4 regions of the Leclercia sp. AS011 genome follow, and region 1 is predicted to be linked to each of the others. Evidence: predicted binding sites of a transcription regulator. Region 1 holds the regulator's gene; each other region holds the start of a gene.
What was found. Region 1 encodes PurR, which represses purine synthesis genes. Its sites were predicted from a motif close to CANGCAAACGTTTGCNTG; they were not measured.
Positions count from the first base shown of each region.

Region 1 (7,594 bases):
AGAGGAAGGGAGAGGACCCTTGCCGAAAGGCCATCCATGGTAAAACGGGAGCACTCCGGCTCCCGTTAACACTTAATATTTTTAGTATTTATCAGAACGCTCAAGTCAGTATAGGACTGATATCCTGGTGATTCAACAGGATATTGTTAGCAAGCTAATCAATAATTCCGTCAGGCCCGGGATGATTCGGCGTGCAGACGCTCATCCTGCTGGCCCGCGGGGACGTACTGCATCCGATAGCCCAGCGCCGCCAGCACCACGGTCGCTACCATCACGCTGGTGGTGGTCAGCAGCGGAGTGGCAATCAGCCAGGACACCAGCAGGCTCGCCAGGAAGCAGAGACCCAGCTGCAACGTGTTCTGCAGGGCGGCGGCGCTGCCGGTTGCCTGCGGGAAGGGACGCAGCGCTTGCGCCACGACAATGGGGTAGATCGCGCCGTTCGCCACCGCCATCAGGCAGAAGGGGATCAGCAGCGCGGCCAGGCCCACACCCGTGATAAACCCGACCGCCCAGGTGGCAATCACGCTGACGGCAAACAGGCCCAGCAGCCACGGCAGCATCTGGTGACCCTGCCATTTCTGCAGCGCGGCGCGGCAGCCATAGCCACCGATGAGGAAGGCGATGGTCTGCGGCACGTAGCTCAGGCCAATCGCCGCCGGGCTGTAGCCCATGTCGCTCAGAATAAACGGCGAACCGGTCAGCCAGGCGAAGAAGCTCGCGGAGCAGGCGGCATAAATCAGCACGTTGCCGCGGTAGGTGCGCGAACGCAGCAGCGATACAAAAGTCACGCGTTGTTCAGACTGGCCTTTTTTAGCCGCCGCCGGTTTGAGGCTAAAGGCCGGGATCATCAGCACCAGAGTAATCGCAAACAGTACCGCAAAAATCGCCTGCCAGCTGAAGTGGGCGAGGATCCAGCTGCCCAGCAGCGGGGCCAACGCCGGAGAGAGCCCGACCAGCGGCATGATGGTGGCAAAAATACGGTTCGTGCGTGAGGCCGGATAGTAATCGGTCACCAGCGCCTGCCAGGTTACCGCCGCGGCGCAAACCCCCACCGCCTGAATAAAGCGCAGCACCAGCAGCCAGGTGGCATCGCGAACCCACAGCATGCCGAGGCAGCCAAGAGCAAAAATGGCTAAACCGGCCAGCAGCACCGGCTTACGGCCAAAGCGGTCGGACATCGGGCCCCACAGCAGCTGGGCAAAGGCAAAACCCGCCAGGAACAGGCTCAGGCTGGCGCTGATGGCCGCCGCCGGGGTTTGCAGATCCTCCTGCATGATCGAAAAAGCAGGCAGGTACATATCGGTGGCGAGGAAGCCCAGCACGCTTAAGCCGCCGAGCCAGACTAAAAATCCTTTCCCGGGTGTCATTGTTCTATTCTCCGTTTGGGCGCAGGTAGGGGTAGCCGGTGAGTGTAGGGAGTGCAAACCCGCTTGTGAAACGCTAATATTTGGCGGTTGCATTCAAAAAATTTGCAGGCAGAAAATGTGGTCAGAATATTCTCTTGAAGTGGTGGATGCCGTGGCGCGTAACGGCAGCTTCAGCGGGGCAGCCCAGGAGCTGCATCGCGTTCCCTCCGCCATCAGCTACACCGTGCGTCAGCTGGAGGAGTGGCTGGCGGTGCCGCTGTTTGAGCGGCGTCATCGCGACGTGGAGTTGACCCCCGCCGGGGCGTGGTTCCTTAAAGAGGGACGGTCTGTTATCAAAAAAATGCAGATCACCCGCGAGCAGTGCCAGCAGATCGCCAACGGCTGGCGCAGCCATATCTCCATCGCGGTGGATAATATCGTCCGCCCCGAGCGCACCCGGCAGATGATTGTCGATTTTTACCGCCACTTTTCCGACGTCGAACTGCGGGTGTCCCAGGAGGTCTTTAACGGCGTCTGGGACGCGCTGGCGGACGGCAGGGTGGAGATGGCGATCGGTGCCACCCAGGCGATCCCGGTCGGGGGACGCTATGCGTTTCGCGATATGGGGACGCTGAGCTGGAGCTGCGTGGTCGCCAACCATCACCCGCTGGCCGCCATGGAAGGGCCGCTTAGCGATGATACCCTGCGCAACTGGCCCTCGCTGGTGCGCGAAGATACCTCCCGCTCGCTGCCCAAACGCATCACCTGGCTGCTGGACAACCAGCGGCGGATCGTGACCCCGGACTGGGAATCCTCAGCCACCTGCCTCTCGGCCGGACTGTGCGTGGGAATGGTGCCGGTGCACTTTGCCCGTCCGTGGATCGACAGCGGCAAATGGGTGGCGCTGTCGCTGGAAAACCCTTTCCCGGATGCGGCGTGCTGCCTGACCTGGCAACAAAACGATATGTCACCGGCTCTGGCCTGGCTGCTGGATTATCTTGGCGACAGTGAAACGATGAACAGGGAGTGGCTGCGGGAGCCAGAGGGGCTGACTCCCGGAGAGGATTAACGGCGGTAGTCGCGGAACGGACCATCCGCAACGGAGCGGCGTTCAATCAGGCGTGGATGGACCTCAATGGACTGAGACTCCTCGCGCTTATTGACGATACGGTCCAGCAGCATGTTGAAGGCGGTCTCCCCCAGCGAATCTTTCGGCTGGTGGATGGTGGTCAGCGCCGGGGTAAAGAAGCGGGCGTTGCGCACGTTATCATACCCGATCAGCGACACGTCCTGCGGAACGCGCAGGCCCATCTCGTCGGCGGCACAGAGTGCACCCATCGCCATAATATCCCCGCCGCAGAAGATGGCGGTCGGGCGCGGGCTCTGGGAGAGGATCTGCTGCATCGCGCGGTAGCCGGACTCCGGCTCAAAGTCGCCCTGCACGATCCAGTTTTCCGGCACCGTGATTAATGCTTCTTCCATCGCCTTCATAAAGCCTGCAAGGCGTCCGGCGCCGGTGTTGCGCTCCAGCGCTCCCGGGATCACGCCGATTTCACGGTGGCCGCGTTCGATCAGATAGCGACCGGCCATATAGCCGCCTTCAAAGGCGTTATCGATCACCGAGTCGGTAAAGTCCGCTTTGGCTTCGCCCCAGTCCATCACCACCATTGGAATATTGCGATACTCTTCCAGCATCGTCAGCAGGGGTTCCGGGTATTCGGAACACATCACCAGCAGACCGTCGACGCGCTTTTGCGCCATCATCGACAGATAGGCCCGCTGTTTTTCGAGGCTGTTCCAGGCGTTGCCGAGGATCAGGGTGTAGCCCTTCTGGAAGCAGTTCTTCTCTACCGCTTCAATAATTTCCGCAAAATAGGGCGCTTCGCTGCTGGTCGCCAGCAGGCCGATAGATTTGGTGTGATTAACCTTCAGACTGCGGGCCACGGCGCTGGGAGAGTAGTGCAGCTCTTTTATGGCCGCCCAGACGTTGTTGCGGGTCTCTTCCGCCACAAAGCGGGTTTTGTTAATAACATGTGATACGGTTGTAGTGGAAACGTTTGCGCGTTTCGCCACGTCTTTAATTGTTGCCATCAGATGTCACTCCAGACCATATCTAAGCTCCTGAAAAACCAAAAGGTAAACGTTTGCCTTCACTCGCCCTAATTGCGCAATTTGAATTGCGGTACGCCGGGAAAACGACACAGGACGTCAGGAGGGGGTCAATGGCCGGTACGCTAATAAATTTAGCGTGGAATTTTGTCTTATCTTGGGCAAAAGGGGAAGAGCAAAAACCGATATCAATCTAAATCCAGCAAGATTTTTACCCTGAACTGTGTAAAAATGAGCAAGCTCACTCTTCGTAGGGTGATTAAAAGGAGAAAAATTGATGAGTACCGATCTTAAGTTTTCGTTGATTACCACTATTATTGTTCTGAGCCTGATTGTTGCCAGCGGTCTGACTGCGGCACTGCACTGATTGATGCGGGAGAGGTCAGCTCTCCCTCGTTCCTTCCGCTGATTGTTACGCACCCTGCAAAAATCTTTTGCTAAATTGTTAACTTCTCATTTTTTGCGATTGATGTCATGCTTTCGCCTTCATTGTTCTGTGTCGCCTCACGACACGGTGTCTGGAGTTGAAGTATGAGAATCAATTTTCCGCTGCTGGCCCTGGCCATTGGTGCCTTTGGTATCGGCACGACCGAATTTTCCCCGATGGGCCTGTTGCCGGTTATCGCCCGGGGCGTGGATGTCTCTATTCCCGCTGCAGGGATGCTGATCAGCGCCTACGCCATCGGCGTGATGGTGGGTGCGCCGCTGATGACCCTGCTGCTGTCCCATCGCGGACGCCGCAATGCGCTGATCTTCCTGATGGCGATCTTTACCGTCGGTAATGTCCTCTCGGCGCTGTCGCCGGATTACACCACCCTGATGCTGTCGCGTATCCTGACCAGCCTGAACCACGGCGCCTTCTTTGGCCTCGGGTCGGTAGTGGCGGCCAGCGTGGTGCCGAAGCACAAGCAGGCCAGCGCCGTCGCCACCATGTTTATGGGCCTGACCATCGCCAATATCGGCGGCGTGCCGGCTGCAACCTGGATGGGCGAAGTAATTGGCTGGCGAATGTCCTTCCTGGCCACCGCACTGTTGGGCGTGGTGTCGATGATTGCGCTGTTCTTCTCCCTGCCGGCTGGTGGGGCGGGTGAAAAGCCGGAGGTACGCAAAGAGCTGGCGGTGCTGCTGCGTCCGCAGGTGCTCTCTGCCCTGTTGACCACGGTTCTCGGCGCTGGCGCGATGTTCACCCTCTATACCTACATTGCCCCGGTGTTACATGATATCAACCAGGCGACACCGGCCTTTATCACCGCCATGCTGGTGCTGATTGGCGTCGGTTTTTCCATCGGCAACTATCTGGGCGGCAAGCTGGCGGACAAATCCGTGAGCGGCACCCTGAAAGGCTTTTTACTGCTGCTGATCGTCATTATGCTGGCTATTCCGTGGCTGGCGCGTAATGAAGTGGGGGCGGCCGTGGCGATGGTGGTGTGGGGCATGGCGACCTTCGCGGTAGTTCCGCCGTTGCAGATGCGCGTGATGCGCGTGGCCAGCGATGCGCCGGGGTTATCGTCGTCGGTGAATATCGGTGCCTTTAACCTGGGGAATGCGCTGGGGGCGGCGGCCGGTGGGGCAGTGATTTCCAGCGGGATGGGTTACAGCTTTGTACCGGTGATGGGCGCCATTATCGCGGCGCTGGGGCTTATTCTGGTCTTTGCCTCCGGGCGAAAACAGCCTGCGCCGGTTTGCGCCACCGAATAAAAATAACGCCGAAGGAAATTCCTTCGGCGTTTTCATTATGCGGCGAAGTTCTTCGCCACAAATTCCCAGTTTACCAGCGCCCAGAAGTGCTCAAGGTAATTCGGGCGCGCATTACGGTAATCGATGTAATACGCATGTTCCCAGACGTCGACGGTCAGCAGTGGGATCGCGCGGGTGGTTAACGGCGTTCCCGCATTAGAGGTAGAAACGATAGCCAGTGTGCCGTCCGCCTCTTTTACCAGCCAGGTCCAGCCAGCGCCAAAGTTCTTCACTGCGGCATCGGTAAACTTCGCTTTAAACTCCGCAAAGCTGCCGAACGCGGCAGTGATGGCCGCAGCCAGCTCACCCGTCGGTTCGCCGCCTGCATTCGGGGCCAGGCAGTGCCAGTAGAAGGTGTGGTTCCACACCTGAGCGGCATTGTTAAACACGCCGCCTTCAGATGTGCGCACGATCTCTTCGAGGGATTTCCCTTCGAAGGCGGTGCCGGCGATCAGGTTGTTCAGGTTGGTAACATAGGTCTGGTGGTGTTTGCCGTAGTGGTACTCCAGGGTCTCCGCCGAGATGTGCGGGGCCAGGGCGTCTTTTGCATACGGTAATGCAGGTAATTCAAACGACATTGCTTCTCTCCTTATTATAGTGATCCATTCAATAGCCCTACTGAATGAAGGGATAGAGTAGCAAATTGAAAGGGTATGCAAAAGAGGAACTTACCCCGCCAGCGTACCGGCGGGGCAGGGGATTAACGGAGGGTGTTGGCCTTCATGACGCGACGCGCGCCGACGTAATGGCGCTGCCAGTAGTCTTCGCTCAGGGAGGTGATCTGAATGTCCTGGCCCGAACGCGGGGACTGAATGAATTTGCCGTTGCCGACGTAGACGCCAACGTGATCGGCGGTGCCACGACCCTGCGTGCGGAAGAACACCAGGTCGCCGCTCTCCAGCTCACCGCGATCGACCGGGGAGGCGTCACGCAGGTGATACATTTCGTTAGCGGTGCGTGGAATGCGGAATTTAACCAGATCTTTATAAGCGTAATAAACCAGGCCGCTGCAGTCGAAGCCGGTACGCGGAGAAGTACCGCCCCAGCGATAAGGCTTTCCAATCTGACCCATCAGCTTATTCATTGCCGTTTTTTGCGCTTTCTGCATCCGCACTTTATGCGCTTCGGCAAGCGTCGTGGTTTTGCTGGTTTTTACGCACTGCGCTTTACGCCCTTTACGGGTGGTGCATTTTTCTGTCACAACGCGGGAGGCGGTTTGCGTGGTACGGCTGGCGCTGCGGGAAGTGGTGCGGCTTTTCTTGCTGGAATGGGTTGTCTGTGTTTTTGCGAGGCTTTTTTTGGTGCTGCTCTTTTTACTGGTGCTCTCTTTTTTGGTGGTTTTGCTGGTACTGCTTTTTTTCTTAGGTTCGGTTGCTTTCGCCAGATGCGTTTTATGCGCGGCAGAAGGCCGCGCCTGCTCTGAGGCGTTAGCCACCGGCGTGAAGGTGAGAGACGTAAACAGCAAAGCACAGAGCGTGATCGAGAATGTATTTATTCGCGCCACTGGGCAATCCTCTGGTAATAGCGGGTTATAAACAAACCTGCGTATGATTTACAAAACCCGTCGATTCTAATCTATAAAAAGGCCCGACGTTAATAAACTTTTTGCATCTAAAACTACGTTTCGTTAGCGAGTGCAAAAATATCACTTTTTCACAGGGGCATTCTGTACATTAGCTGAACAAAACCGCAGCTAATCTGGCGATAAGTTAGGTTCTGAATGCATCTTTAAGGCACGCGCGGTAAAATCATATAAGTGACAAAAATGTTATTTTCCGTTGTCGGTCTGAAACGCTACAATGTCAGACGATTGCCGTAACAGAAGTTAAAGGAAGCAAAACATGAGCACTACTATTATTGAAAAAATTCAGCAGCAGATTGCTGAAAACCCGATCCTGCTGTACATGAAAGGTTCTCCGAAACTGCCAAGCTGTGGTTTCTCCGCTCAGGCGGTCCAGGCGCTTTCTGCCTGTGGCGAACGTTTTGCTTACGTTGATATTCTGCAGAACCCGGATATCCGCGCTGAGCTGCCAAAATACGCGAACTGGCCGACCTTCCCGCAGCTGTGGGTTGACGGCGAACTGGTTGGCGGCTGCGACATCCTGATTGAGATGTATCAGCGTGGCGAACTGCAACAGCTGATCAAAGAGACGGCTGCAAAATACAAATCTGAAGAGCCAGGCGCCGAGTGATCCACCGGGCCCGGTAAATAAAAAAGCGACCCTGTGGTCGCTTTTTTTATGCGTTGTCGTCAGCTTCCGGTAGCGGCCAGCCGCCGAGGCGTTTCCAGCGGTTAACGATTTCACAAAATAGTTCCGTGGTGCGCTCGGTATCGTACAAGGCAGAGTGCGCCTGGGTGCCGTCAAACTCAATGCCGGCGGTGATGCAGGCTTTCGACAACA
Region 1 is NZ_JBBCMA010000001.1:1,493,965-1,501,558, reverse strand. Features, by position in the region: gene punC (purine nucleoside transporter PunC) at 171-1,367, opposite strand; gene punR (DNA-binding transcriptional activator PunR) at 1,483-2,415, shown strand; gene purR (HTH-type transcriptional repressor PurR) at 2,412-3,437, opposite strand; gene cydH (cytochrome bd-I oxidase subunit CydH) at 3,733-3,822, shown strand; gene WFO70_RS06990 (MFS transporter) at 3,987-5,153, shown strand; gene sodB (superoxide dismutase [Fe]) at 5,189-5,770, opposite strand; gene WFO70_RS06980 (C40 family peptidase) at 5,893-6,696, opposite strand; gene grxD (monothiol glutaredoxin 4) at 7,034-7,384, shown strand; gene rnt (ribonuclease T) at 7,431-7,594, opposite strand, start outside.

Region 2 (7,594 bases), on a different contig from region 1:
AGAGAAGCAGTCCAGAAACTGGCTCATCCACCAGATATCAGCGTCATCCGGCAGGGCAGCGTCGCTAAGCATATCGACAGGGTAGAGCTCAATACGATGAGATAATCCTGCTTTTGCGATATTTTCCCGGGCCAGTGCAATTTGCTGCGGCAGATCGAGCAGCGTCACGGTGACATTTTCATCGTAACGACAGCAGCGTAGCGCCCATTTACCCGTATTTCCGCCGACATCGTACAATTTTGTCGGCCTGCTTGCGAATATAAGGGGTAGCGCGGCCTCAAATGCGCCATCGGAATAGAAGTGATCGAAAGCAAACCAGCTCCGCTGCGCCTGTTCGGGGAGGGCGGAGAGCGCCGGATAAATGGTCGGCCACTCGCCAAAGACGGCGAGTCCGGCCGGTTTTTCCGCTTTCAGGGCATCGGCAAGATGAAACAGTCCCTGGTAGCAAACATCCTGGGTGAAATCCATGTTGATGCGGGTCATGGTGTCATGCAGCAGATAATGACCAATTTTGGCCAGATAATAGCGCCCCTCGCTGTGGGTCACTATCCGCCCGCTTAAGCCCATATCCAGCAACACGCCTGCACCATAGTCACTGAGGGTGCTGTTAGCCACGATCTCGTCATGCGTCGCGCCGCGCGGCCCCTGTGTGTCCAGCCAGGCGAGCACCCCGGTGTTACGCAGACAGAGCGCGGTCTGAAACAGCATCGGGGCAAAGGCGATACGTTGCGCTTCGGTGATGGCCTCAAGCGCGCTGAGGTTGTCCTTTTCGTACATGCGTTATCCCGGTAAGCGGCTTTTCGGACGGCCCGGGCCGAGCAGGATCGCCAGCTTGCTACCCCCCTGGGTGGTCTCCATCCAGATCTTACAGACGCTGGTCAGCGGAACGGACAACAACATCCCCACCGGGCCGAGCAGCCAGCCCCAGATCAGTAACGACAGGAACACCACCATGGTGGACATCCCCAGCCGGTGGCCCATCATTCGGGGCTCAACGATATTGCCCAGCACCATATGGACGATCAGGAACAGCGCCCCGACCATGGCGCACTCATAGAGGCCATTAAACAGAAACGCCTGGATCATCGGCGGGACGGCGGAGATCACCGCGCCAATATTGGGTACGTAGTTGAGCAGGAAGGCCAGCACGCCCCACATCAGGGCGAACTGCACCCCCAGCAGCGTCAGCCCCAGCCAGACAATCGCCCCGGTCCACAGGCTTAACAATGTTTTCAGCGCCAGATAGTGGGAAACACCCTTCAGTGCCCGGTGCAGACCGGCGATGTGGATCTGCGGATTATTGAGGGCAAAACGCATTTTGTAGGGCACGTGGCGCACTTCAAACAGCATAAAGACCACGGTCATCACCAGCAGCAGGACGCTGGCCATCGCCCCGGAAAGCTGGGTCATCAGCGCGGTGGCAAAGGTCATCACCTTTTCCGAGTCCATCCGCTTCAGCATTCGCTCCGGGGAGATATGCAGGTTGAGGAACGGGAACATCTGCTGCAGATCGACGAGTTTGCGCGTCAGCTCTTTGTTGTATTTCGGCAGCAGGGCGGCAAATTCATTGAGCGAGGCCGCCAGCACCCCAAACAGCGCCGTCAGGCCGATCAGCATCACCACCACCACAATGGTGATGGCCAGCGGGCGGCTGAACCCGCGACGCAAAAACCAGGTGACGAGGGGGTTAAGCACGATGGCGAAAAAGAGCGCCAGCAGCAGCTGGACGAGAATATCCGCGGCGGCGTGGATACCGGCGAGGATCACCACCAGGCAGGCCAGTTTGAGCAGAATGTGAAGACCGGATTTATCAGGCTGTGTAAGACCCGGCTTACCGGGTGGCGTGGTTAACATAGTGTTTCCTCTTATAAGATGCTCATAAGTGTAGTGCGCGCGCAGCGCTTCGGCGGAGGCCGTTAATCTTAAAGTCGCTGCTGCATTTCGGCCCCTGTCATGGTAATAGTGAAACACTGTTGTAAAAATTCTGGTGAACCTGATGCCCGAACCCGCCGCCGAACCGGCACTGAGTGGATTACGCCTCAACCTGCGTATTGTTTCCGTCGTTATTTTCAACTTTGCCAGCTACCTGACCATCGGCCTGCCGCTGGCCGTCCTGCCGGGCTATGTCCATGACATCATGGGGTTTAGTGCCTTCTGGGCCGGTCTGGTGATCAGCCTGCAATACTTCGCCACCCTGCTGAGCCGCCCCTATGCCGGGCGCTATGCCGACCTGTTTGGCCCGAAAAGCATTGTGGTGCTGGGGCTCTGCGGCTGCTTCCTGAGCGGGGTGAGCTATTTCCTCGCCGGGTTAACCAGCGCCTGGCCGATGGTGAGTCTGGTACTGCTCTGTCTGGGGCGGGTGATCCTCGGGGTCGGGCAGAGCCTCGCCGGAACCGGCTCCACGCTGTGGGGCGTCGGGGTGGTGGGGGCGTCGCATATCGGGCGGGTGATCTCCTGGAACGGGATTGTCACCTACGGCGCGATGGCGATGGGGGCCCCGCTTGGGGTGCTCTGCTATCGCTACGCTGGCCTGAACGGGCTGGCGCTCACCATTATGGTGGTAGCGCTGCTGGCGATCCTGTTTGCCCTGCCGCGACCGAAAGTCAAAGCCAGCAAAGGCAAGCCGATGCCGTTTCGCGCGGTGCTGGGGCGCGTCTGGCCCTACGGCATGGCGCTGGCCCTCGGCTCGGCGGGCTTTGGGGTGATCGCCACCTTCATTACCCTGTTTTACGCCGATAAAGGCTGGGACGGGGCGGCCTTTGCGTTGACCCTGTTCAGCTGTGCTTTTGTCGGCACGCGGCTGCTGTTCCCGAACGGCATCAACCGGCTGGGCGGGCTGAACATGGCCATCATCTGCTTCAGCGTGGAGATTATCGGCCTGCTGCTGACCGGCATCGCCGATGCGCCCTGGATGGCGCGGATCGGGGTTTTCCTTGCGGGGGCGGGCTTCTCGCTGGTGTTCCCGGCGCTGGGGGTGGTGGCAGTCAAAGCGGTGCCGCAGCAGAACCAGGGCGCGGCGCTGGCGACCTACACGGTATTTATGGATATGTCGCTCGGGATCACCGGGCCGCTGGCCGGGCTGGTGATGGCGTGGGCCGGGGTGCCGGTTATCTATCTGGCGGCGGCGGGGCTGGTGGCGGTGGCGTTACTGCTGACGTGGCGGCTAAAAAAAGGGCCTCCAGTGGAGGCCCCTTCGTCGTGATGGCTTACTGAATCACGAGGGTATTGATGATGTTCTCTGCGGCAGTTTGCGCTTTCTGCTGATCGTCAGCAGGCAGCGTGATCTGCAGGGTCAGCAGTTTGTTGTCCACTTTACCCAGCACCACGGAAGAGTAAGCGGTCTGGCCTTTGGCAGAGATAATGCTGTCCAGCTGTTGCAGCTTGTGGCCTTTCAGCTCGATGGCTTTGTTGGTCACTACCTGCAGCTGCGGGTCGCGGCTGCGCTGCTGATCTTCGAGACGTTTCGCCAGCACGCCCAGGTCTTCATTGGTGTCATCACCGACGATCACAATCACCGCTTTTTGCCCGGTGGCATCGGAATAGACGTGCATGTTGTTGGCCTGGGTACCCAGTTTGCCGCTCTGATCGGTCATATCCGCAGGCAGAGAGAAGCTGAGTTTGCCATCCATCAGGCTGACCGGTTGACCCGTGGCGTTGCTTTCAGCAGACGCAGCCTGAGCAGGCGTTTTGGTGTCGCTGTTATCACAGGCTGCCAGCCCCATCACCAGCAGGCCAATCCCGACATATTTAACCAGATTGCGCATTACATTCTTCCTTTCGATAAACGGCCATAACGGCGCATCAATCCATCTTATCACAACTGTTCAGGGGAACCCTTAACCAGCCTGCAATCCCGGGATTTCAGATTTATCCGCGAATCTTTTCAGCAACATATTCAGCAGCACGCCGTACATCGGCAGGAAGAAGACCAGGCTGATAAGCACCTTAAAGGCGTAGTCCACGAGCGCAATTTCCATCCAGTGCTGCGCCATGAACGCATCCGGGCTGCGCCAGAAGGCGATGAAGAAAAAGGCGAGGGTATCGCTGACGTTACCAAACAGCGTGGAGGCGGTTGGGGCCATCCACCAGCGATGGTTCTGCCGCAGGCGGTTAAACACGTGCACGTCGAGGATCTGCCCCAGCGCATAGGCCATAAAGCTGGCCGCGGCGATACGGGCGACGAACAGGTTGAAGTGGGTCAGCGCCTCAAAGCCCTGCCAGCTGCCCATATAGAACAGGGACGAAATCCCGTACGAGACAAACAGCGCCGGAAGCATGACGGCAAAGATAATGCGTCGGGCCAGCGGGGCGCCAAAGATACGGACGGTGAGATCGGTCGCCAGGAAGATAAACGGGAAACTGAACGCGCCCCAGGTGGTATGAAAACCAAAAACAGAGATCGGGAGCTGCACCAGGTAGTTACTGGAGGTGATCACCAGCAGATGAAAAAGTGAAAGCCAGAACAACGCTTTTACGCGCTGCGATTGAGAGAACTGCGTCATATTGTGACCTTTTTGAGTGTTGGGGTGAGGGAACCCAATAAAAACCGCCGCATCATACTGCTTTCATTCGGCTTTGCAATGGCTAATTTTCACGCAATCGTTAACCTGGTTTGCTTTGCCCGGCCTGCGGCGTAAACTACTGCCGTTTTTTATCTGAATGAGACGACGATGACCGATCTGTTTTCCAGCCCAGACCATACTCTTGACGCCCAGGGCCTGCGCTGCCCGGAGCCCGTCATGATGGTGCGCAAAACCGTGCGCATGATGCAATCCGGCGAAACGCTGTTAATTATCGCCGACGATCCGGCCACCACCCGCGATATTCCGGGCTTCTGTACCTTTATGGAACATGAGCTGCTGGCGCAGGAGACTGATGCCCTGCCTTACCGTTACCTGTTACGTAAAGGGTAGTTTTTGTAGGCCGGGTCAGGCGTAGCCGCCACCCGGCATGCCCGGCGGCGCTGCGCTTGTACGGGCTTACGATTGCCATTTCGTTTGACCTTCATCACCAAAATAAACCACCATTTCATTTTTTGGCGCTTTTTGTGAAGTGCTTCACCCTCGCTTTCCAGGCCGTAGTCTAGTTATTAAACGTATAACTAAAACGACGTTTCGATACCTACCCTCACTACCCTGGAGTTGACTCGATGAAAACGACCCTCAAGCCGTTGCTGGCCGCTCTGTGTCTGTCTGCTGTCGCTGCCTCAGTTTCTGCTCAAACCATCAAAGCTGCCGACGTGCATCCTGAAGGCTACCCGAACGTGGTAGCGGTGCAGCACATGGGTGAAAAACTCAAACAACAAACCGACGGCAAGCTGGAGATGAAAGTCTTCCCCGGCGGCGTGCTGGGGGATGAAAAGCAGATGATTGAGCAGGCCCAGCTGGGTGCCATCGATATCATCCGCGTCTCTATGGCCCCGGTGGCCGCGATCCTGCCGGATATCGAAGTCTTTACGCTGCCCTACGTCTTCCGCGACGAAGACCATATGCACAAAGTGATCGACGGCGATATCGGCAAGCAGATCGGTGAGAAGCTGACTGCCAACCCGAAATCCCGCCTGGTGTTCCTCGGCTGGATGGACTCCGGCACGCGTAACCTGATCACCAAGAATCCGGTAGTGAAACCGGAGGATCTGAAAGGGATGAAGATCCGTGTTCAGGGCAGCCCGGTGGCGCTGGCCACCCTGAAAGACATGGGGGCCAACTCGGTGGCGATGGGGGTCAGCGAAGTCTACAGCGGCATGCAGACCGGGGTGATTGACGGAGCGGAAAACAACCCGCCGACCTTCGTTGCCCATAACTACATGCCGGTGGCGAAAAACTACACCCTCAGCGGCCACTTTATCACCCCGGAAATGCTGCTCTACTCCAAAGTGAAGTGGGACAAACTGAGCGCCGACGAGCAGGAAAAGATTAAGACCCTCGCCCGCGAAGCACAGATGGAGCAGCGCAAACTCTGGCAGGCCTACAACACCCAGGCGCTGGAAAAAATGAAGGCCGGCGGCGTGCAGTTCCATGACATCGACAAGTCGGTGTTTATCAAAGCGACGGAGCCGGTGCGCGCCCAGTATGGCGATAAGCATCAGGATCTGATGAAAGCGATCGCTGACGTTCAGTAACCCTCTGCGTGGAGGACGTATGTCCGAACACTATCTGAAGTGGATGGATCGCCTGTACCTGCTCGCCATGGCCGTGGCGGGCGTTTCGTTGCTGGTGATGACCATCGTGATCCCGATTGGGATTTTTTCCCGCTACGTCCTCAATCGTGGCGAGTCCTGGCCGGAGCCGATTGCCATCATCTGCATGGTGACCTTTACCTTTATCGGCGCAGCGGTGGGCTACCGCGCCGGATCGCATATCGCAGTAAACATGCTCACCGACCGTCTGCCTGCGGCGTTAAAAACGCTGTGCGCCAAGGTGGTGGATGTGCTGATGCTGCTGATTTCGCTGCTTATCTTCTGGTACAGCTATCTGCTCTGCATCGAACTGTGGGAACAGCCGGTGGCGGAGTTCCCGGTTCTCACCTCCGGCGAGAGCTATCTGCCGCTGCCCATCGGTTCAGCGATCCTCATTTTGTTTGTTCTTGAGCGCCTGCTGTTTGGCTCCCAGGAAAACCGCCCGGTCGTGCTGATCGGCAACCACAGTTAAGGGGTGAATTATGGATGCGTTTGTTTTGCTCTTCACCCTCGCCATTTTGCTGGCGCTGGGGATGCCGGTGGCTTTTGCCGTCGGGTTAAGTGCAGTGGCCGGGGCGCTGTGGATCGATCTGCCGCTGGAGGCGCTGATGATCCAGATCACCAGCGGGGTGAATAAATTTACCCTGCTCGCGATCCCGTTCTTTATCCTCGCCGGGGCGATCATGGCGGAAGGGGGTATCGCCCGTCGGCTGGTGAACTTCGCCTATATCTTTGTCGGCTTTATTCGCGGCGGACTGTCACTGGTGAATATCGTCGCCTCGACCTTTTTCGGTGCGATTTCCGGCTCGTCGGTGGCGGATACCGCCTCCATCGGCAGCGTGATGATCCCGGAGATGGAGAAGAAGGGCTATCCGCGCGAATACGCCGCAGCGGTGACCGCCAGCGGCTCGGTGCAGGCGATCCTGATCCCGCCCAGCCACAACTCGGTGATCTACTCCCTGGCGGCAGGCGGGACGGTGTCGATTGCGACGCTGTTTATCGCCGGGGTGCTGCCGGGGCTGCTGCTCGGGCTGTGCCTGATGATCCTGTGCCTGGGCTTTGCCCATAAGCGCGGGTATCCGAAAGGCGAGCGGATCCCCTTTAAGCAGGCGCTGAGGATTTTCTTCGATGCCCTGTGGGGGCTGATGACGGTGGTGATTATCCTCGGCGGCATTTTGTCGGGGATCTTTACCGCCACCGAATCGGCGGCGGTCGCCTGCCTGTGGGCCTTCTTTGTCACCATGTTTATCTACCGCGACTACAAGTGGAGCGAGCTGCCGAAGCTGATGTGCCGCACGGTGAAGACGGTGACCATCGTGATGATCCTGATCGGCTTTGCGGCGGCGTTTGGCGCGGTGATGACCTACATGCAGCTGCCGATGCGGATCACCGAGTTCTTCACCTCGCTGTCGGACA
Region 2 is NZ_JBBCMA010000007.1:74,269-81,862, forward strand. Features, by position in the region: gene WFO70_RS20095 (class I SAM-dependent methyltransferase) at 1-777, opposite strand, end outside; gene WFO70_RS20100 (AI-2E family transporter) at 781-1,854, opposite strand; gene WFO70_RS20105 (MFS transporter) at 1,997-3,202, shown strand; gene WFO70_RS20110 (DcrB family lipoprotein) at 3,207-3,764, opposite strand; gene WFO70_RS20115 (7-cyano-7-deazaguanine/7-aminomethyl-7-deazaguanine transporter) at 3,837-4,502, opposite strand; gene tusA (sulfurtransferase TusA) at 4,671-4,913, shown strand; gene WFO70_RS20125 (TRAP transporter substrate-binding protein) at 5,150-6,121, shown strand; gene WFO70_RS20130 (TRAP transporter small permease) at 6,141-6,650, shown strand; gene WFO70_RS20135 (TRAP transporter large permease) at 6,661-7,594, shown strand, end outside.
Region 2: the regulator PurR is predicted to act here: its motif matches at 4,593-4,610, upstream of tusA (sulfurtransferase TusA).

Region 3 (7,594 bases), 900 kb from region 1:
TGGCGATCCTCGGCGGTCTGCCGCTGGGCTTTCTGATTTTCGTCACCGACCGCCATCTGTTCTGGCAAAACCGTGTTGTCTACCTCTTCAGCTCCGTACTGGTGAACATCATCCGTTCGGTGCCCTTTGTGATTTTGCTGGTGCTGCTGCTGCCGTTAACCCAGTTCCTGTTGGGCAACACCATTGGGCCCATTGCCGCCTCGGTGCCGCTCTCGGTGGCGGCCATCGCATTCTATGCCCGGCTGGTGGATAGCGCCCTGCGCGAAGTGGATAAAGGGATTATTGAAGCGGCCGAAGCCTTTGGTGCCAGCCCGATGCGCATTATCTGCACCGTGCTGCTGCCGGAGGCGAGCGCCGGCCTGCTGCGCGGTCTGACTATCACCCTGGTCAGCCTGATCGGCTACTCCGCTATGGCCGGGATTGTCGGTGGCGGTGGCGTCGGGGATCTGGCGATCCGCTACGGTTATTACCGCTACGAAACCCAGGTGATGGTGGTGACAGTGATTGCCCTGATAGTGCTGGTGCAAATTGTCCAGGTGCTCGGTGACTGGCTGGCGAAACGCGCCGATAAGCGCGATCGCCGCTGACCTTCAGGCCGCCAGCCAGGCGGCTACGTCGTTAAATACGCCCCGATAAACAATCTTGTCCGCCTTTTTCTCCAGCTGATAGTTGTACATCGGGTCGTAATAGTCATTGAGCAACGGCGCAAGCCAGCTAAAGTGGGCCTCGGTGCGGCCGGTGCGCTGTTGTTCAACGAGGGCGCTATCCAGCAGAGCAGTAAACTCCGCAAAACGCTGCAACCCCAGCCGACGGCGGATGGCAAACAGGCCGTGGTGCAGGTACTCGCCGTACTCCAGCCAGCCTGCCTCTTCCCCGCGCGCGGCGCGAAAGGCCTGCCACATCTGCTCGAAATACTCTTCCCGCAAGCGCTCAAGGCGCACGTCAAAGGGATCTTCCACCACCGCAATCGGCGATTGCACCATGCGATCCCGCAGGCACTCCGGCAGATGGTTAGAGCCAATCATCCTTCCTTCGTCTTCCAGCACCCAGCGCGCGGCGTCCTTTTTCAGCAGCTCCACCGCGAGATGATTTTCAAAGCTGGCCTGCGAAAGCTGCGGCGTCAGCGTGCGGCCAAACGACGAGCCGCGATGGTGCGCCAGCCCTTCAAGATCGATCCCGTCAGGACGCGCCTTCACCAGCAGCGTTTTGCCGCTACCGGTACATCCGCCAATCAGCACGGTCGGCTTTTGCACCTGTTCAACGGTGGCCTGCATCGCCGCCTGGCGCAGCGCCTTATAGCCGCCGCGGATCAGCGGATAATTTACGCCTGCCTCTTTCAACCAGGCCTGCGCGATATGCGAGCGCTGCCCGCCCCGGGCGCAGCAGAGATAACCCTGGGGTTGCGCAAGGCAGGCGGCGCGCCAGGCCTCGAGGCGCTGGTCGCGGGTTTCGCCACTCACCAGACGGTGGCCGAGCGCAAGCGCTGCCTCCGGCCCCTGGCGTTTATAGCAGGTGCCCACGGCGGCGCGTTCGTCGTCATTCATTAGTGGCAGGTTAACTGCCGCAGGCATGGCACCCTGGGCAAATTCAACCGGGGCGCGCACGTCGATTATCGGCGTGTCGGCAGCAAGTATGGCGCGGTAGTCCGTCCCATCGTTCATAAGGATCCCTCAAAACAGCGATGGGCAGGATTTTACGCCGGGGAAGGGGAAGATCAACTCCCCGGCGGTATGACTTAGCTCAGTGTTGCCTGCGCCCAGGCGATGCCGCTGGCATACTCTGGCGGCAGCAGGGGCATAATGGCTTCGAGCGTGGCGCTCAGGCGGGGGATATCGCTGTCGTTCAGGTTCAGGTGGCCGACCTTGCGCCCCGGACGAACCTCTTTGTCGTACCAGTGCAGATGCACCAGGGGCAGTTTCAGCCAGTCGTAGTTCAGATCGGTGCCGATCAGGTTGATCATCACCGACGGGCTGTTGACCACCGGTGGCGGCAGCGGCAGGCCGGTAATGGCGCGCAGGTGCAGCTCAAACTGGCTGATGGAGGCACCGTTTTGCGTCCAGTGGCCGCTGTTGTGCACGCGCGGGGCCAGCTCGTTGATCAGCAGGCCATCCGGGGTGATGAAGCACTCCATCGCCATTACGCCGACGTAGCCCAGCTCCTGCATAATGGCGGAGAGCATGCTTTCAGCCTGCGCCTGCTGAGCTGCATTGGCCTGCGGGAAGACCACGCTGGTGCGCAGAATGCCGTCCTGATGCAGGTTGTGGGTCAGGGGATAGAAGACGGTGCTGCCGTCGTGGGCGCGGGCACCCACCAGCGACACTTCGCCGCTGAAGTTAATGCCCTGCTCAACGATGCACTCGCCGTAGCACTCATCCGGCAGCTGATCGGTTTCACCGGCGCGCAGACGCCACTGGCCGCGGCCGTCGTAGCCGCCCACGCGGCGTTTGACGATCGCCAGCTCGCCCAGGGTAGCAAACACGCCGGACCACTGGCCTTTCTCGGTCAGCAGCTGCCACGGCGCGGTGGCGAGGTGCAGATCGTCGAACAGCTGCTTCTGCGTCAGACGGTCGGCAATGATCGGGAAGACGTCGCGGTTAACGAAGGCGTTATGACGCGCCAGCTCGCGGGTCAGGGCGGTTTCCGGCCAGCGTTCAATCTCTGCGGTAATGACGCTCTGCTGGAAGGGTACGGCTTCCGGTTCATCGTCCAGCCCGACCGGCCAGACGGCGATCCCCAGCGGTTCACCCGCCTGACGCAGCATGCGGCCTAACTGACCGTTACCGAGGACGCAAACCTGTTTCATGCCGCACCTCGCGGGTCCGGGTTCTCCAGTACCTCGTCGGTCTGGGCGTTACGCCACGCGACCAGGCGCTGGTGCAGCTCTTTATCGTGGGTTGCGAGGATCTGCGCGGCCAGCAGGGCGGCGTTAGCGGCACCCGCTTTACCAATCGCCAGCGTCCCCACCGGAATGCCGCGCGGCATCTGCACGATGGAGTAGAGGCTGTCGACGCCGCTCAGGGCTGCGCTTTGAACCGGGACGCCGAGCACCGGCACCAGGGTTTTGGCGGCAATCATGCCGGGCAGATGTGCGGCCCCGCCGGCACCGGCAATAATCACCTGATAGCCGTTCTCTTCCGCGCCTTCGGCGAAGCTGAACAGTTTATCGGGGGTGCGGTGTGCGGAGACCACTTCAACGTGGTGAGGAACGTTCAGGATGTCAAAGATTTCGGCGGCGAACTGCATGGTAGCCCAGTCGCTTTTGGACCCCATCACGATGGCGACACGCGCCGGATTATTGCTGGAAGACATGCGTCTTAAAACTCCTGTGGTGCACAACTCTCGGCTTTTGAGGTGACAGAGAATAGCACGATCTACAGGCAAGGAAAACGGTTGCGCGGCTAAAACTTCTGCCAACGTCGGTCTGGAGCGGCAACAAAAAAACCGCCTTTCGGCGGTCTTTCACAGGATGCTTATCCCTTGCTACAGGAGATTGCCTGCGGTCAGGTTCTCTTTGTCGAAGGCATGGTTCACATCAATATGGTTCTGATGCAGCGCCGTGTCGATATTCGAGCCCGCCTCCGGGGTGGAGACGTGATGTGCTGCTGCCATTGCGCCAGAGGAGAGTGTTGCGGCCAGCAGCAGGGCGCTGACGATGCTGATATTTTTCATTCTCTTTTCCTTCTTCATCGTATTGTCGCTGTCGCGGGTCTGTTATCTGGCGGCACGGCAATCAGTAAAATTATTTAGTCAGTTCAGCGGTCATGTGCACGCGGTTGTCGAACTGAGCGCTGGTGATTTTGTACGCTGCGCCTTCTTTCGCGGCCTGAGCGGCAATTTTGGCTTCGGCACGGTCCAGGGTAGAGGCGGTAGCGCTAACGCTCTGCGCAAAAGAACCGAAAGAGATCAGAGAAAGAGCGGCAACTGCAACGAAAGTTTTGATGGATTTCATGGTCGTATTCCTTAAGCGATTTTGTTTGGGATAGGGCGTTGTTGCCCTGATGTGAGTAATCATAGGCCGACCAGAGTGTGATTAAAATCAAAACAATTTGCGCGTAGCATTCAAAAAAATTGAATGAATTTCAGGCGGGATTTCAGAACGGGAAAGCGATCAGCTCCACGCCATCGGGCGTGACTTTTACCATGGAGCCTTCGGTATGCCAGGCTCCCAACACCACGCGGTGAGCGGGTTCGCCGTTGACGGTCAGGTCATGCACGTCCGGGCGGTGGGTATGGCCGTGCATCAGCCACTGCACCTGATGGTTTTCCATCACGCTGACGACCGCCTGCGGGTTGACGTCCATGATGGTCATCGATTTGCTGCTGTTGGCGGCTTTACTGCCGGCGCGCATCTTCGCCGCAATGCGGCTGCGGATAAACAGCGGCAGGGCGAGAAACAGGGTCTGGATCCAGGGGGTATGCACTTTGGCGCGAAACGCCAGATAGCCGGTATCGTCAGTGCAGAGCGTGTCGCCATGCATAATCAGTACGCGGCGACCGTACAGGTCGAGAACGGTCTCTTCCGCCAGCAGGGTCATGCCGCACGCGCGGGCGTAGCGTTTGCCGAGCAGAAAGTCGCGGTTGCCGTGGATAAAGAAGCAGGGGACGCCGGAATCAACCAGCGTTTTAAGCGCACTCGCTATCTCGCGGTGCAGCGGGTTCGGGTCGTCGTCGCCAATCCAGGCTTCAAACAGATCCCCCAGGATGTAAAGCGCATCGGCGTGTCGGGCTTCACCCTGTAAAAAACGCAGAAAACCGGCGGTGATCGCCGGTTCTTCTGTTTGCAGATGCAGATCTGCAATAAAGAGTGTCGCCACCAATTATTCGCTGACGGTCACGCTTGTGATGATGACGTCTTCTTTTGGAACGTCCTGGTGCATACCGCTGCGACCGGTAGAAACGGCTTTGATCTTGTCAACGACGTCCATACCTTCAACCACTTCTGCGAACACGCAGTAGCCCCAACCCTGCAGGCTTTCGCCGGAGAAGTTCAGGAAGTCGTTGTCAGCCACGTTGATGAAGAACTGCGCGGTGGCAGAGTGCGGTGCCTGAGTACGGGCCATTGCCAGGGTACCGCGGGTGTTTTTCAGACCGTTGTTCGCTTCGTTTTTGATCGCTTCTTTGGTCTCTTTCTGGTTCATACCAGGTTCAAAACCGCCGCCCTGGATCATAAAGCCGTTGATCACACGGTGGAAAATGGTGTTGTTGTAGAAACCTTCGCGGCAGTAGTCCAGGAAGTTTTTAACTGTTTCAGGCGCTTTGTCATCAAAGGTTTTGATTACGATATCGCCATGATTAGTGTGGAAAGTAACCATTTTTGCATCCTGTTCCGTTATAGTGGTGCTTCGACCCCGTGGGGGGCCACAATAAGCGCTTGTTATAGCATAACCTCACGGCGCGATCACCTTGCATTGTGTGCTGCTTCAGGTTTGAATTACAGGTAGAATACGCCGTTTTCGTCCACACACGTCTCACATGGAATCTTCGATGTTAAAAATCTTCAACACACTGACGCGCCAAAAAGAGGAATTCAAACCTATTCATGCCGGGGAAGTCGGCATGTACGTGTGTGGTATTACCGTTTACGATCTCTGTCATATCGGCCATGGCCGTACCTTTGTCGCCTTCGACGTGGTGTCACGCTACCTGCGTTTCCTCGGGTATAACCTTAAGTATGTACGCAATATCACCGATATCGACGACAAAATTATCAAGCGCGCTAACGAGAACGGCGAAAACTTCGTCGCGTTAGTCGATCGCATGATCGCCGAAATGCACAAGGATTTTGATGCGCTGAATATCCTGCGCCCGGACCTCGAGCCGCGTGCCACGCACCATATCCCTGAGATCATTGAGATCACCGAACAGCTGATTGCCAAAGGTCACGCCTACGTGGCGGACAACGGCGACGTGATGTTCGACGTGCCGACCGATCCACATTATGGTCAGCTCTCCCGTCAGGATCTGGATCAGCTCCAGGCCGGGGCCCGCGTTGACGTGGTTGACGTGAAGCGTAACCCGATGGACTTCGTGCTGTGGAAGATGTCCAAAGAGGGCGAGCCGAGCTGGCCATCACCGTGGGGTGCGGGCCGCCCGGGCTGGCATATCGAATGTTCGGCAATGAACTGCAAGCAGCTGGGTAACCACTTCGATATTCACGGCGGCGGTTCCGATCTGATGTTCCCGCACCATGAAAACGAAATCGCCCAGTCCACCTGCGCCCACGACGGCGAGTATGTGAACTACTGGATGCACTCCGGGATGGTGATGATTGACCGCGAGAAAATGTCGAAATCGCTGGGCAACTTCTTCACCGTGCGCGACGTGCTGAAGTATTACGATGCCGAAACCATCCGCTACTTCCTGATGTCCGGCCACTATCGCAGCCAGCTGAACTACAGCGAAGAGAACCTCAAGCAGGCGCGTTCCGCGCTGGAGCGTCTCTATACCGCCCTGCGCGGGACCGACACCTCAGTCGCCGCGGCTGGTGGTGAGGCGTTTGAAGCCCGCTTTATCGAAGCGATGAACGACGACTTCAACACCCCGGAAGCCTACTCGGCGCTGTTTGACATGGCCCGTGAAGTGAACCGCCTGAAAGGGGAAGATATGGAAGCCGCTAACGCGCTGGCCTCCCATATGCGCAAGCTGGCTGGCGTGCTGGGTCTGCTGGAGCAGGCACCGGAAGTGTTCCTGCAGAGCGGTGCTCAGTCGGACGACGGCGAAGTGGCGGAGATTGAAGCCTTGATCAAAGCCCGCCTGGAAGCCCGTCAGGCGAAAGACTGGGCCGCAGCCGACGCCGCGCGTAACCGTCTGACCGAGATGGGGATCATTCTGGAAGATGGCCCGCAGGGGACCACCTGGCGCCGTAAGTAAGTCCGTAACACCCGGCGGCGCTTCGCTTGCCGGGCCTACGGTTTTGTAGGCCGGGTAAGGCGCAGCCGCCACCCGGCTTTTTTACCGCCGTCGCCACCATAACATCCCTATCACAATCACCCCCGGCAGCCACACCCACATCAGCTCAGAGAGAATGACCTGGTGCCCGTAGGGCGTCATGTAGCGCGACAGCGCAAAGGGCGCGACCTTGATCACCTGCCACGGCGCAAAGAAGCGTTCATCCGACCACGGCCACAGCCAGCCGACCCCTTTTCCGCCCGTCGTCACCGAATCCAGCAGGCTATGGGACAGCAGCGACACCGTTAAAAACAGCCAGCAGCGCACCAGCCCGGCCCTGAACCATCGTCGTCCGATTAACACGCAGAGTAATGGCACCACAAAGGCAAACATGAGGGAGTGGGTAAAACCGCGATGGCCGAAAATATTGCCGTAGGCGACGCCAAACTTAAAGGCCAGCACGTCGGCATCCGGCAGCATGGCGAGGACAACTCCGGCGAACAGCAGGCGAGGGGGAATAACCCGGGTGCCCAGCCCTAAGCCCAGGCAAATCGGCACCGCGGCGTGGGTAATGATGGTTGGCATAATAAGGATCCATGGCAAATCATGGAAATATAGCAGAGCGCGGCTGAACCCCGTGCCGGGCGCAAATCTGAATTATGCCGATTCCCGGGCGATCAGCTGCCCCGACAGGGTAATGCGCTGG
Region 3 is NZ_JBBCMA010000001.1:2,390,621-2,398,214, reverse strand. Features, by position in the region: gene WFO70_RS11395 (methionine ABC transporter permease) at 1-587, shown strand, start outside; gene mnmH (tRNA 2-selenouridine(34) synthase MnmH) at 591-1,661, opposite strand; gene purK (5-(carboxyamino)imidazole ribonucleotide synthase) at 1,736-2,803, opposite strand; gene purE (5-(carboxyamino)imidazole ribonucleotide mutase) at 2,800-3,309, opposite strand; gene WFO70_RS11375 (hypothetical protein) at 3,481-3,669, opposite strand; gene WFO70_RS11370 (YdgH/BhsA/McbA-like domain containing protein) at 3,740-3,949, opposite strand; gene lpxH (UDP-2,3-diacylglucosamine diphosphatase) at 4,092-4,814, opposite strand; gene ppiB (peptidylprolyl isomerase B) at 4,818-5,312, opposite strand; gene cysS (cysteine--tRNA ligase) at 5,485-6,870, shown strand; gene WFO70_RS11350 (metal-dependent hydrolase) at 6,952-7,473, opposite strand; gene malI (Mal regulon transcriptional regulator MalI) at 7,546-7,594, opposite strand, start outside.
Region 3: the regulator PurR is predicted to act here: its motif matches at 3,380-3,397, upstream of purE (5-(carboxyamino)imidazole ribonucleotide mutase).

Region 4 (7,594 bases), 1.5 Mb from region 1:
AGCGCCCGGAGGCGTTCCACAAACTTAACAGCTCCGCAGTAAGGTCATCGCGCTTCAGCGCCACGGCCTGCCGCTCGGTGAGCAGGGCGAGGCGTTTCGCCACCGGCTGGCCGGTGAGTTTTTGCAGATAATCGAGCTCAAACAGGAAGCGCGGGTTGTCGGGCTCCAGCGCCACGGCGCGTTGCAGATGCTGCTGAGCCCGCGCCAGATTGTGCTCTTTGTTCCAGGCGTAGATCCCCAGCAGGCGGTGCGCCGGTGCAAACTGCGGCTCCTGCTCGAGGGTGGTTTGCCAGCACCGCACCGCATCGTCGTAGCGGCGTTTGCTGTACCAGAAGCAGCCCAGCAGATAACGAGCGAAAGGATCATCCTGCAGGGTTTGCAGCATCTGCACTTCATCCAGCGCGTTCGGGAAACGCACCCGATTGGCCTCACAGCGGCGCGCGGCGGCAATGTAGCGGGCACGGATGGCGGGTTCGTCGCTTAAGGCTGCCCGCCAGAGTTGGGGCAAGGTCTCCTGGCTGTCGAGCAGATCCAGCATCTCGCGGGCGGCGTCGCGCATGCCCATCGAGGTTAACCAGCCCGCCAGCACGCAGGCGTTGGCCCCGCGGCGGCCGGTGACCTGTAGCAGCTGGTCACGCGCGGCCTCGTCCCGGCCAATCGCCCAGCGGGCGTAGTGCAGAACATAGCTGAGGGGATGGTTTTGCAGGCAGCTTGCAATGTACGCCAGCGCGGTGCTTTGGCCCTCAAGCTCAGCCAGGGCCAGCGCTTTGAGCCCCATCGCCAGATTGTTGCTGGCATTGATGCCGAGGCTGACATCCACTTTTTCCAGCGCGTCAGCCGCGTTTCCGCGCGTCATCGCCAGCCGCGCCAGCGACCAGAACGCGGCATCGCGGCAGTTTCCGCTCCACGAGGCTTTGTAGTAGTGATCCCAGGCGGCATCGTCATCCCCCTGCCGCTCCAGCGCCGTTGCCAGCAGCTGGCTGGCTTCGCCATCGCGCGGGTTCTTGTTCAGCTTATGGGCCCGCACCAGCGCGGCTTCGGCACAGCGCTGCGCCAGCCCCCAGTCGGCGCGGTTCAGCGCCAGGGTGCCCAGCGCCACATTGTTGCGATAGTCGTGGGCATCCAGCGCCAGCGCGCGGCGATAGTAATCCTCCGCATAGCGGCTGGCGTGGTTGTACTGCTCCAGATGCTGACCAATAAAATAGAGCTCGTCGCTGTTGCTGATGGCTTCGGGCATGGCGGGCGCGGTGGCCGGGTCCGGCAGCGGGGTCTCTTCGGCGATATGCTCCTGGTAGTGCAATAGGATACGGCCCGCAGTGTCTTTTACCCGCAGGGTTAAGCGCTGCGGCCACGCGTCCGCCAGCGCCTGCTGCCAGCTTTCGCCCGGCATCAGGGTCAGCGACGTCTCCCACACCGGCTTGCCATCTGCGGTCAGTTCCAGGTGCAGGTCCTGAAGCGGGGCGATGGCATAGAGGCCAAGGTGCAGCTGCTGCTCACGGCGTTCCAGCTTAAGGGCCAGCTGCGTGTTGGCGTTATGCACCTGCCCCAGCTCGCTGTAGGGCAGGAAGTTCTGCACGAAGATCTTCTCTTCATAAGGGGCAAGCCAAGTGAAATCCGGCTGGTTGTCAGTGAAGACGCCGGTCATCAGCTCTATATAAGGGCCGTTTTCATCGGTCAGATTGCGATCCCAGGCGCGGCCGAAATCGTCATGGCCCCAGGACCACTGCTTTTTACCTGGGGAAACGTGGTGATCGGCCACGTGCAGCAGGCCGCCCCGCTCACCGTGATGGTAGGCGCCGACAAAGTCATAGTCCGATTTTTCCGCCATGTAGGAGGTGGGGACCGGCACGTTTTTGTAGCGCGAGATATCCACGCCCGCCGAGTAGTCGACCTTATAGTAGGTGCCGGTGGCGATCGGGAAGGCCGACACGGCGCGCTTGCCGTGGTCAAACACCGCCGTAACGTCCGGCGGGAAGACGCTCTGATGATCGTCCCCGCCCTTCACCGCCGGGTTGGCCCACCACAGGAAGTGGCGCGGGGTGGCGTTGCCGTTGAAGACTTTACCGGTGATCTCAATCAACGCCCGGTCCGGGTAGAGCGTAAAGCCGGTCATCACCTGCAGGCCGCGCATTGGCTCGGCCTCGCCCAGCCAGACGGTCTGCGCCCCGCTCTCCTGAGGCTGGATGGTCACGTCAACCGGCATAAAGGTGGTCGGGCGATGGTGCTGCGGCCAGTTAAATTCGATCCCGCCGGAGATCCACGGCCCAAGCAGACCCACCAGCGCCGGTTTCACCACTTCGTTGTAGTAGACGAAATCACGCGCCTGGACTTTGTCATACGCCCGATGAATACGTCCCCCCAGTTCCGGCAGCAGCATGATGCGGATGAAGTCGTTTTCCATCCACACCGCCTGGTAATCGCGCATCTCGCGGATCCCGGTCAGGGTATCGGTTACGCCGTAGGGGTAGACCGCACCGGAGGAGCCCTGGTACACGCGTTTCTCAAGGAACATCGGGTTGGTATCTTCTGCGCCGGTGGTCCACGTCGGTAATGCGACGGTCTCCCGCCAGACCTTCACTGCTCCAGACATATTCACTCTCCAGTAAACAAATAACAGTAAAAAGCGATAAGATGGCAGTGTAGAGAGGAATTCAGCGCGCTGATTGCGTAATGCTCACGCAATACAATTAACGGAGTTTAGTGAAATGCAGATTGCCGGTCTGAACAACCAGCGGGTGCGGCAGCATAACCGACGCACGATCATGGCGCTTATCTGGCGCTACCAGCGCCTGAGCAAATCGCAGCTGGCCCAGCACACCGGGCTGTCGATCCCCGCCGTCAGTAAAATTCTGGATGAGCTGGTAGCCGATAAAAAGCTGGGGCACTCCAGTGAAAACCTCAGCACCCGGGGGATGAACAGCGGCCATTATCAGATCCCCGATGCGGGCCCACTCATACTCTGCATGAATGTCAGCCCCACCAGCATAGAGAGCCAGCTGATCGACGGACGCATGGTGCCGCAGGGGGATTTTACCTGGACCGACGTCAACGCCCGTACCCCAGAGGCGCTGTTGCAGGCCATCGAAAGCCTGTGGCAGCAGCAGCGTAAACGCTGGCCGGGGCAGCGGATCAATCTGGCCCTCGGGATCCACGGACAGGTGGATACCGCCACCGGGGTATCCCAGATCATGCCCCAGGCCCCCTGGAAAAAACCGATTGAGATTAAGTATCTGCTGGAAGAGAAGCTGGGCATCACGGTGATGGTGGATAACGACTGCGTGATGCTGGCCCTGGCGGAGAAATGGCAAAACCCGGCCAACCGCGACGATTTTTGCGTAATTAACGTCGATTACGGTATCGGCTCCTCGTTCGTCATTAACGGGCAGGTCTACCGCGGGACGCTGAACGGCAGCGGGCAGATTGGTCACACCATTTTCGATCGCGACGGCGTGGCCTGCGCCTGCGGGCGATACGGCTGTCTGGAGACGGTCGCCTCCCTGTCAGCTCTCAAAAAACAGGCCCGGCTGTGGCTGAAATCCCAGCCCGGCTCCCTGAGTCTCGACCCGGATAGCCTCACCAGCCTGCAACTGCTGGACGCCTGGCGTCAGGGTGACGCAAATATTCAGCGCTGGGCAGACGAGGCCGCCAACGCCATCGGCCTGACGCTCTACAACTTGCTCAACATCCTCAACATCAACCAAATCTGGTTCTATGGCCGCAGCTGTGCCTTTGGCGAACGCTGGCTGCAGACCATTAATCGCCAGATTGGCTTTACCCCCTTCGATCACGGAGATGCGGTGCGAAACCGGCAAACGGAAATCGCCTTTGGCGGGCTGACGCGGCAGCAGCAGATCGTCGGGATCGGTTATCTGTTTGTGGAGGATGCGCTTGCGGCAGGCTGACGGGGAGATGCCGCAGTTGCGCAAATTTACATCAGTCTGATGCCTGATTTATGAAGAAAAGCTGAATGGCGGGCCGGCATTTTGTGTATTAGCTTTAAGATAAATCCCACCCATAGCGAGCCTGCCATGAACACACTACGGTATTTCGATTTTGGTCAGTCCCGGGCGCTGATCCTGTTGATCGCCCGTCTCGCACTCATCGCCCTGTTTATTATTTTCGGTGTGCCAAAAATGTTCGGTTTTGACGGCACGGTGCAATATATGGCGAAGCTGGGCGCCCCGATGCCGATGCTGGCGGCCATTGTGGCGGTGATCATGGAAGTGCCCGCTGCCATTCTGATCGTGCTCGGCTTTTTCACCCGTCCGCTGGCGGTGCTGTTCGTCTTTTATACCCTGGGTACGGCGGTGATTGGTCACCACTACTGGGATATGAGCGGCGACGCGGTAATGCCCAACATGATTAACTTCTTCAAGAACATCAGCATCGCTGGCGGATTTCTTCTGCTGGCGGTCGCCGGGCCGGGGGCGATCTCCATCGACCGGCGTTAGCCATAAAAAAAGGCCGCATGCGCGGCCTTTTTGTTCTGCTAAGCAGAATTATGCGTAAACCGGGAAGCGCGCGCAGATATCCAGCACTTTGGCCTTCACGCGTTCGATAACGGCTTCGTCATTGATGTTGTCCAGCACGTCACACATCCAGCCAGCCAGCTCTTTCACTTCCGCTTCTTTAAAGCCGCGGCGAGTGACAGCCGGAGAACCGATACGGATACCGGAGGTCACGAACGGGCTCTTCGGATCGTTTGGTACGCTGTTCTTGTTGACGGTGATGTTGGCGCGGCCCAGGGCAGCGTCAGCTTCTTTACCGGTCAGGTTTTTATCTACCAGATCCAGCAGGAACAGGTGGTTTTCAGTGCCGCCGGAGACCACTTTGTAGCCACGGTTCAGGAACACTTCCACCATCGCTTTGGCGTTCTTAGCAACCTGCTGCTGATAAACCTTGAACTCAGGCTCCATCGCTTCTTTCAGCGCCACGGCTTTCGCCGCGATCACGTGCATCAGCGGGCCGCCCTGCGCGCTTGGGAACACGGCAGAGTTCAGTTTCTTATACAGATCTTCGTCGCCGCCCTTCGCCAGGATCAAGCCACCGCGTGGACCTGCCAGGGTTTTGTGGGTCGTGGTGGTGACCACGTGAGCATGCGGAACCGGGTTCGGGTAAACGCCTGCGGCGATCAGACCGGCAACGTGCGCCATGTCGACGAACAGGTATGCGCCGATGCTGTCGGCGATTTCACGCATTTTGGCCCAGTCAACCACGCCGGAGTAAGCAGAGAAGCCACCGATGATCATCTTCGGTTTGTGCTCTTTGGCCTGCTTAGCCATGTCTTCGTAGTCAATTTTGCCGGTCTCATCAATACCGTAAGGGATGATGTTGTACAGTTTGCCGGAGAAGTTAACCGGAGAGCCGTGAGTCAGGTGGCCGCCCTGCGCCAGGTTCATACCCAGCACGGTGTCGCCCGGCTGCAGCAGCGCGGTGTAGACCGCGAAGTTAGCCTGAGAGCCAGAGTGCGGCTGCACGTTCGCGTAGTCAGCGCCAAACAGCTCTTTGGCACGATCGATCGCCAGCTGCTCAACGATATCAACGTATTCGCAACCGCCGTAGTAGCGCTTGCCCGGGTAACCTTCAGCGTATTTGTTGGTCAGCTGAGAGCCCTGCGCCTGCATAACGCGCGGACTGGTGTAGTTTTCGGAGGCGATCAGTTCGATGTGCTCTTCCTGACGTACTTTTTCCTGCTCCATAGCCTGCCACAGTTCGGCATCATAATCGGCAATGTTCATTTCACGCTTTAACATCCGCATCTCCTGACTCAGCTAACAAGTAAATTTTTGCCTGAAAAAGGCGGTCCAGTTGGACGACGGGCAACAGTATAACTGATTAGCAGTGTGATAACAGGTCTTGACAAACGATTTTACGCAAACGTTTACCTACCCGCCACGCAAGGGTTTGAGCAATAACGCTCTCACCCGGCAAAACGGATTTCTTTTCAGGTTTGTGATGCAGTTAATCCAGGTTGCAAAGAACCATTTACAACGCAGGGTTATTTTTTATAAGATGCATATAAAATACATCATTAAAGTAACATCTGAAGGAAGCTGCTATGTTAGACGCACAAACCATCGCGACCGTTAAAGCCACTATCCCCCTGCTGGTCGAAACCGGCCCTAAACTCACCGCCCATTTTTACGACCGCATGTTCGCCCATAACCCGGAGCTCAAAGAGATTTTCAACATGAGCAACCAGCGTAACGGCGACCAGCGCGAAGCGTTATTCAACGCCATTGCCGCGTATGCCAGCAACATTGAGAACCTGCCGGCGCTGCTGCCTGCGGTGGAAAAAATCGCGCAGAAACATACCAGCTTCCAGATCAAACCCGAGCAGTACAACATTGTTGGTGGCCATCTGCTGGCGACCCTGGATGAGATGTTCAGCCCGGGCCAGGAGGTACTGGACGCGTGGGGCAAAGCCTACGGCGTGCTGGCCAATGTCTTTATTAATCGTGAAGCGCAGATCTACAGCGAAAACGCCAGCAAGAACGGCGGCTGGGAAGGCACCCGCGCCTTCCGCATCGTGGAGAAAACCCCGCGCAGCGCGCTTATCACCAGCTTTGAATTTGAGCCGGTCGACGGCCAGCCGGTTGCCGATTACCAGCCGGGTCAGTATCTGGGCGTGTGGCTGAAACCGGAAGGCTTCCCGCATCAGGAGATCCGCCAGTACTCCCTGACCCGCAAACCAAACGGTAAAGGCTATCGCATTGCGGTAAAACGCGAGGAAGGCGGACAGGTCTCGACCTGGCTGCACGACGAAGCCAAGGTCGGTGACGTGGTACATCTGGCCGCACCGGCGGGCGATTTCTTTATGGCTGTCGATGCGCACACCCCGGTGACGCTGATCTCCGCCGGTGTCGGCCAGACTCCGATGCTGGCGATGCTGGATACCCTGGCGAAATCGCAGCATCAGGCCCAGGTGAACTGGTTCCACGCCGCAGAGAATGGCGAAGTGCATGCCTTTTCTGATGAAGTGAAAGCCCTGGCTGCCGGTCTGCCGCACTTTACCGCCCATACCTGGTATCGCCTGCCAACGGACGACGACCGTGCCGCAGCCCGCTTCGACAGCGAAGGTCTGATGGCGTTAAGCCAGCACAAAGCGCAGTTCCACGCCCCGGAAATGCAGTTCTACGTTTGTGGCCCGGTGGCGTTTATGCAGTATGCCGCGGCACAGTTGGTTGAGCTGGGCGTGAACAAAGACAACATTCACTACGAATGTTTCGGCCCGCATAAGGTGCTGTAATGAAAAAGCCCCTCGTTCGAGGGGCTTTTTTTTCGCCGGGTGGCGGCTGCGCCTTACCCGGCCTACAAAACCGTTGGCGCTGTTAAATCGCGGCGTCGTCTTCTTCGCCGGTACGGATACGGATCACGCGCGCCACGTCAAAGACGAAGATTTTGCCGTCACCGATTTTGCCGGTCTGTGCGGTGCGGATGATGGTATCCACGCAGGTCTCCACGATGTCGTCCGACACCACGATTTCAATTTTTACCTTCGGCAGGAAATCAACCATGTATTCCGCGCCACGGTACAGTTCAGTGTGGCCCTTCTGACGACCAAAGCCTTTCACCTCTGTCACCGTCATGCCGG
Region 4 is NZ_JBBCMA010000001.1:38,860-46,453, reverse strand. Features, by position in the region: gene WFO70_RS00220 (DUF5107 domain-containing protein) at 1-2,590, opposite strand, end outside; gene WFO70_RS00215 (ROK family protein) at 2,706-3,902, shown strand; gene WFO70_RS00210 (DoxX family protein) at 4,029-4,451, shown strand; gene glyA (serine hydroxymethyltransferase) at 4,500-5,753, opposite strand; gene hmpA (NO-inducible flavohemoprotein) at 6,059-7,249, shown strand; gene glnB (nitrogen regulatory protein P-II) at 7,332-7,594, opposite strand, start outside.
Region 4: the regulator PurR is predicted to act here: its motif matches at 5,871-5,888, upstream of glyA (serine hydroxymethyltransferase).